One region of the Stenotrophomonas sp. S4 genome, then DNA from elsewhere that is predicted to be linked to it. Evidence: riboswitches for the same ligand, from Rfam matches in the RefSeq annotation. Region 1 holds a riboswitch; the other holds the start of a gene.
The links. Region 1 has a riboswitch for glycine ahead of ACUZUJ_RS19675 (trimeric intracellular cation channel family protein). Riboswitches for the same ligand answer to the same signal wherever they lie in the genome.
Positions count from the first base shown of each region.

Region 1 (3,403 bases):
TGCCGCCACGCTGGGGACCCCCAACGTTCCGGAGATCTCCTGCAATGCCCCCGCACACCGACGACCTGCGTATCCGCACCATCGAACCGCTGACACCGCCCGCCCAGCTGCTGGCGATGCTGCCCTGTGACGATGAAGCCTCCGACACCGTCAGCGCCTCGCGCGCGGCCCTGCACCAGATCCTGCATGGCCGTGACGATCGCCTTGCGGTGGTGGTGGGCCCGTGCTCGATCCACGACCCGAAGGCCGCCATCGAATACGCCCAGCGCCTCAAGCCGCTGCGCGACGCGCTGGCCGGCGAACTGGAAATCGTCATGCGCGTGTACTTCGAGAAGCCGCGCACCACGGTGGGCTGGAAGGGCCTGATCAACGATCCGGACCTGGATGGCAGCTTCAGGATCGACAAGGGCCTGCGCATCGCCCGCGGCCTGCTGCGCGACATCAACAAGCTCGGCCTGCCAGCCGGTGTCGAGTTCCTTGACGTGATCTCGCCGCAGTACATCGCCGACCTGGTGGCGTGGGGCGCGATCGGTGCACGCACCACCGAAAGCCAGGTGCATCGCGAGCTGGCGTCGGGGCTGTCGTGCCCGGTCGGCTTCAAGAACGGCACCGATGGCAACGTGAAGATCGCCGCCGACGCGGTGGGTGCAGCGTCCAATCCGCACCACTTCCTGTCGGTCACCAAGCAGGGCGGTACCGCCATCGTATCGACCGCCGGCAATCCGGATTGCCATGTGATCCTGCGCGGCGGCAAGCAGCCGAACTACGACGCAGGCAGCGTCGCCGACGCCTGCCAGGTGCTGGCCAAGGCCAGGCTGCCGACGCGCCTGATGATCGACGCCAGCCATGCCAACAGCCTGAAGAATCCGGAAAACCAGCCGAAGGTGATCGAGGACATCGCCGTTCAGTTGGAAGACGGCGAACAGCGCATCGTTGGTGTGATGATCGAGAGCCATCTGGTTGGTGGCCGCCAGGAACTGGTGGAAGGCCAGCCGCTGGTCTACGGGCAGAGCATCACCGATGGCTGCATCGACTGGGACACCACCGTGACGGTGTTGCAGCGACTGGCTGCGGCCGTGCGCGCCCGTCGCGACGTGAAGGTGTCCGAAGCCGCTTGAGTGCGGCACGTGTGTGGATGGCGGCCAGCGCCTGCGGGGGTGCGGCCGCGATCAGGGCCGGCCGGAGTTGGAGACCGGCCCATCTGCACCGGCGATGCGCCTGGCGCTGCGCATGAGCGACAGCGCCAGGTACATCGCCGGGGTGGTGCAGTAGATCCGCGCCAAGCCTGGAACCCCATGCTCGGCGAACGCGAACCTCAATGCACTTCGTCGTGGTACACGAACTTCGGCATTTCCCAGCGGTAGTGGATCGCCAGCAGGCGCAGCGCGAAGCCGCCGCCCAGGCAGCACAGGATCGCAGTGGCATCGGCCACGCCCCAATGCAGCAGCAACAGATAGGCCGCGCCGGTCAGCAGCGCGATGATCGCGTACAGCTCCTTCTGGAAGATCAGCGGCACCTCGTTGCAGAGGATGTCGCGCAGCACGCCGCCGAACGCGCCGGTCAGCATGCCGGCGATCAGCACGATCGGCATCGCATGGCCGGCCTCGCGCGCGATCGAGCAGCCGATCAGGGTGAAGGCGATCAGGCCCAGGCCATCGAGCACCAGGAAGGTGCGGCGGAAGTGGTGCATCCAGCGTGCGACCCAGGTGGCGATCAGCGCCGCGCATACGGTGAAGCCCAGGTACTCGGGATGCTTCACCCAGCCCAGCGGGTAATGGCCGAGCAGGATGTCGCGCAGCGAGCCGCCGCCGAGGGCGGTGACGCAGGCGATCATGACCACGCCGAACAGGTCCATGCGGCGGCGGCCGGCGGACAGCGCGCCGGTCATGGCTTCGGCGGAAATGGCGATCAGGTAGATGATGGACAGCAGCATGGGGCAGGCTCCGGGCGCGGTGGGGCCGGCCATGCGCGTATACCGCCACTGCCTGCGCAATGACGGGATGACGATGACCGGTGCCGCTCCCGCTGTCCTTTTGCCTGAGAGTTCAGCGGCGTGGGCCGCGTGCCCCTTCGGCGGATCGTCCCGGGCGTGCCCGGTGACCTCTCTCCAGCTCGGCGAGTCGAATGCATGGTTGGTGGGATTCCACCCCACCGGCCTGAGCGATCATGGGAGCCTGCGCCTTCGGCGGGCGCCAGCGCGGCGCCTCTCTCCTGCATTCGGGCGCCAGTATATCCGCTGCAGTGCAGCACGGCATAATCCGGGCATGGCCCCGTCCCTCCGCCCGTGGTTCCTGTACCTGCTCGAATGCCGCGATGGCAGCTATTACGCCGGCATCAGCACCGATGTGGAGGCGCGTTTCGCCGCCCACCAGGCCGGCAAGGGCGCGCGCTACACCCGGGCACGGCCACCGCTGCGCGTGCTGGCCGTGCGCGAGTACCCGGACCGGGCCGCCGCCTCACGCGCCGAGTGGCAACTCAAGCAGCAGCCGCGCGAACGCAAGCTGGCCTGGCTGCAGGCACCAGCCGAGACGCTTCTGTAGATCCACGCCCACGCTCGGCTCCGGCCTGCCGACATCGCCGGTCCCAGTAGAGCCACGCCATGCGTGGATGGGCTGCCCGGCCCATGCGATGATCGCCCCGCGCCCAGCCCTGGAGACCCGGATGTCCACGATCGCCCTGCTGTTCGCTCTCTCCGCATCAACAAGTCCCGCCGCAGACCCGGCCACCATCGCGGCCATCGAAGCTACCTGCCACGATTACGTCGACGGCCAGCTGGAGGCCGACCCGCAGCGCGTCGCCCGCTCCCTGCATCCGGATCTGGCCAAGCGCGCGGTCCTCGGCGATACACCCGATGAACGCCTGGGCCTGCGCCGGATGTCGAAGGAAGAGCTGGTCTCGCTGACGAAGCAGGGCGCGTTGAAGACGCCGAAGGATCAATGGGACCGCCGCTGCACGGTGCTGGACGTGACCGGCAACGCGGCCTCGGTGCGGCTGGAAACCCCGTGGTTCGTCGACTACTTCCACATGGGGCGCTTCGACCAGCGCTGGGTCATCGTCAACGCACTGTGGTATCCAAAACCAAAGGCGAAGTGAGCGCGATGCGCGCTGCTGGCAAGGCATTGATCTCCGTCGTCGTAGTGGTCGCCGGTATCGCGCTGCTGCCTGGCCTGCTGTACCTGCTCGGACTGGCGCTGGTGGAAGGCCGGCCGAAGCCGGCGGACCGCGCGCCCAGTGGTGTGGCTGCGTGCAGTAGTGAACCACGGGCGGGATACCAGCCGATGAACCCCTGGCGCTTCGCCGCGCAGTTCTTCGACAAGGACGTGATGCAGAAGAAGGTGCCGGAAGTGGAGCGGGAGGCCTTCTGGATTGCCCGACGCCATCTGTGGCGACAGCCTCGGCACGG
Region 1 is NZ_CM196188.1:4,228,384-4,231,786, reverse strand. It holds gene ACUZUJ_RS19680 (3-deoxy-7-phosphoheptulonate synthase) at 45-1,118, shown strand; gene ACUZUJ_RS19675 (trimeric intracellular cation channel family protein) at 1,316-1,933, opposite strand; glycine riboswitch at 2,018-2,121, opposite strand; gene ACUZUJ_RS19670 (GIY-YIG nuclease family protein) at 2,265-2,540, shown strand; gene ACUZUJ_RS19665 (nuclear transport factor 2 family protein) at 2,662-3,093, shown strand; gene ACUZUJ_RS19660 (hypothetical protein) at 3,099-3,403, shown strand, end outside.

Region 2 (3,403 bases), 710 kb from region 1:
CTAGTCCGGTGGTTTCCCGTCGCAAGCGCTGCGGGCGTCGCGGCCTGCCCTACCCCTGCACGCTGCTCAGTGACCCGTGCAGGCCGCCTGCGCCGTGCGTTCACGCTGGTGTTCCCAGTACCAGAACACGAAGCCGGCGCCGAAGAACGCGGCCTGGCCCAGCGCCAGGTGCAACGGGCTGGCGCTGAGCAGCGGCGACACCACGCCGGCCACCACGGTGCTGATCATCAGCTGCACGAACGCCTGCAGCGACGAGGCCAGGCCACGCTGGTGCGGGTACATGTCCAGCACCGCGAGCGCCAGGATCGGGAAGATCAATGCCATGCCCATGCCGCCCAGGAAGATCGGCAGCACCGCCCACGGCAGCACGAACTGCGGCGCCAGCGCCACGTAGCCGACGTTCAGCAGCACCGACAGCGCGCACAGGCCGAAACCGATGGCGACCTGGCGGGTGGGCGTGGTGTGCCCGGCCATGCGCCCGGACAGGAACGAGCCGGTGGTCATGCCGCCGATGGTGGGAATGAACAGCCAGGCGAAGCCGCCCTCGCCCAGGTGCAGGTGCTGCATCACGAACACCGGCGCCGAGGAGATGTACAGGAAGATGCCGCCGAAACCGATGCTGCCGGCCAGCGCCAGGCGCAGGAAACGCGGATTGAAACCGATGCGCACGTAGTCGCGCATCAGCACGCGCGGCGACAGCGGCACCCGAGCCTCGACCGGATGGGTTTCCGGCAGATAGCGTGCGGTGGCTGCCAGCAGGACCAGTGCGAACACCACCAGGAACCAGAAGATCAGCGACCAGCCCGCGCCACTGAGCAGGATCCAGCCACCGATGATCGGCGCGATGGCCGGGGCGATGCCGAACAGCATCGACACCTGGCTCATCAGCCGCTGCGCGTCGTGGCCATGGTACAGGTCGCGGATCACCGCGCGGCCGACGATCATGCCGACGCCCGCGGACAGGCCCTGCAGCGCGCGGAACGCCAGCAGCGTGGTCAGGTCGGTGGACAGCGCACAGCCGACCGAGGCGCCGACGAACACCACCAGGCCGCCGAGGATCACCCGCTTGCGGCCCCAGGCATCGGACAGCGGGCCGTGTGCCAGGCTCATCAGGCCGTAGAACAGCAGGTACACACTGATGGTCTGCTGCACCGCCACCTCGTCCACCGCCAGGCGCTGGGCCAGCTGCGGGAACGCCGGGAAGATGGTGTCGATCGAGAACGGACCGAACATGGCCAGGCCGGCGAGCAGCAGGGCCATGCGGCGGGTGGAAGGAGCAACAGCGGCGGTCATGGAGAAGGCGTCCGGCAGGGCCATGCGCGGCACGCACGGCGGGCGCCGGTCCCCTGCAGCAGGGACGGCGCCAGATGAATTCGGGTATTCGCCCATCATAGGTGGGGATTGCGCCTGACGCCATGCAGCAGTGCACAAAACGCACGGACGGGCCATCGGCCATTCAGGCGCCGCGGCCGGGCCCGGAGGCGGCTGGCGCGCCCGCAACGGGCTATAATCGGCGGGCAACACGGTGGGAGAAGCGGAACACCGCTGCCGAAGGCGCAACGCCCGTAATCGCTCAGGCCCGATACCACCCGTAACACAACTCTGGAGAGACCGGTTCGATCCGGCGCCGAAGGGGCACGAAGCCGCGGTTTTTTCCGCGCTTCCAAACTCTCAGGCAAAAGGACAGAGGGGCGCCCCGCAGACCGCCGACCGGCGGCTTGTGCCCGTGCGTGTGCCCTTTCCTGACGGATCCTTCGCCATGTCCCAGAACACCCCTTCCCTGCGTGAGCTCGAGCACCACAATGCGTTCGTCGAGCGCCACATCGGCCCCAACGATGCCGAGATCGCGCAGATGCTCGACGTCGTCGGCCATGCATCGCTGGATGCGATGACCGATGCCATCGTACCGGCCAAGATCAAGTCGCCGGCGCCGCTGGCACTGCCGGAATCGATGACCGAAGTGCAGGCACTGGCGAAGATCCGTGCGATCGCCGACAAGAACACCGTGCTGCGCAGCTTCATCGGCCAGGGCTACTACGGTACCCACACGCCGAACGTGATCCTGCGCAACATCCTGGAAAACCCGGCCTGGTACACCGCCTACACTCCGTACCAAGCGGAAATCTCGCAGGGCCGCATGGAAGCACTGATCAACTTCCAGACCCTGTGCGCCGACCTCACCGGCATGGAAATTGCCAACGCCTCGCTGCTGGACGAAGCCACCGCCGCCGCTGAAGCGATGACCCTGGCCAAGCGTTCGGCCAAGTCGAAGTCGGACACCTTCTTCGTGCACGACGCCGTGCACCCGCAGACCCTGGAGCTGCTGCGCACCCGCGCCGAGCCCATGGGCATCGTGCTGCGCGTCGGCACCCCGGCCGAGGCACTGGAAGCGGAAGCCTTCGGCCTGCTGCTGCAGTACCCGGACACCTTCGGCCAGGTCGGCGACTACAAGGCGCTGGTCGATGCCGTGCACGCACGCGGCGGCCTGGTGGCCGTGGCCAGCGACCTGCTGGCGCTGACCCTGCTGGCCGCCCCGGGCGAATGGGGCGCGGACATCGTGGTCGGCAACAGCCAGCGTTTCGGCGTGCCGTTCGGCTTCGGCGGCCCGCACGCCGCGTTCATGGCCTGCCGTGACGCCTACAAGCGCTCGATGCCAGGCCGCCTGATCGGCGTCTCGGTCGATGCGCAGGGCAACCCGGCCTACCGCCTGACCCTGCAGACCCGCGAGCAGCACATCCGCCGCGAGAAGGCCACCTCCAACATCTGTACCGCACAGGTGCTGCTGGCGGTGATGGCCTCGATGTATGCCGTCTACCACGGCCCGGAAGGCCTGACCCGCATCGCCCGTCGCACCCACCGCCTAGCCTCGATCCTGGCCGCGGCACTGCGCACGGCCGGCGTGCAGGTCGGTGGCGACTTCTTCGACACCCTGCATGTCACCGGCGTGCACGCCGATGAGATCCACGCCAAGGCCCGCGCCGCCGGTTACAACCTGCGCGCGATCGACAGCGATTCGGTCGGCATCAGCCTGGACGAGACCGCCACCCGCGCCGACGTGGTCGCGCTGGCCGCCGTGTTCGGTGCGCAGGCCGACGTCGACGCGCTGGATGCCAGCACCGCCGATGCGCTGCCGGCCGGCCTGCTGCGCCAGTCCGCGTTCCTGACCCACCCGGTGTTCAACACCCACCACAGCGAGCACGAACTGCTGCGCTACCTGCGCTCGCTGGCCGACAAGGACCTGGCGATGGACCGCACGATGATCCCGCTGGGCTCGTGCACCATGAAGCTCAACGCCACCGCCGAGATGATCCCGGTGACCTGGCCGGAGTTCTCGCAGATCCACCCGCTGGTGCCGGCCGACCAGGCGCTGGGCTACAAGGAACTGATCGACACGCTGGAAGCG
Region 2 is NZ_CM196188.1:3,522,820-3,526,222, forward strand. It holds gene ACUZUJ_RS16555 (multidrug effflux MFS transporter) at 67-1,293, opposite strand; glycine riboswitch at 1,593-1,697, shown strand; gene gcvP (aminomethyl-transferring glycine dehydrogenase) at 1,760-3,403, shown strand, end outside.
Region 2: another riboswitch for glycine. It lies ahead of gcvP (aminomethyl-transferring glycine dehydrogenase); the one in region 1 lies ahead of ACUZUJ_RS19675 (trimeric intracellular cation channel family protein).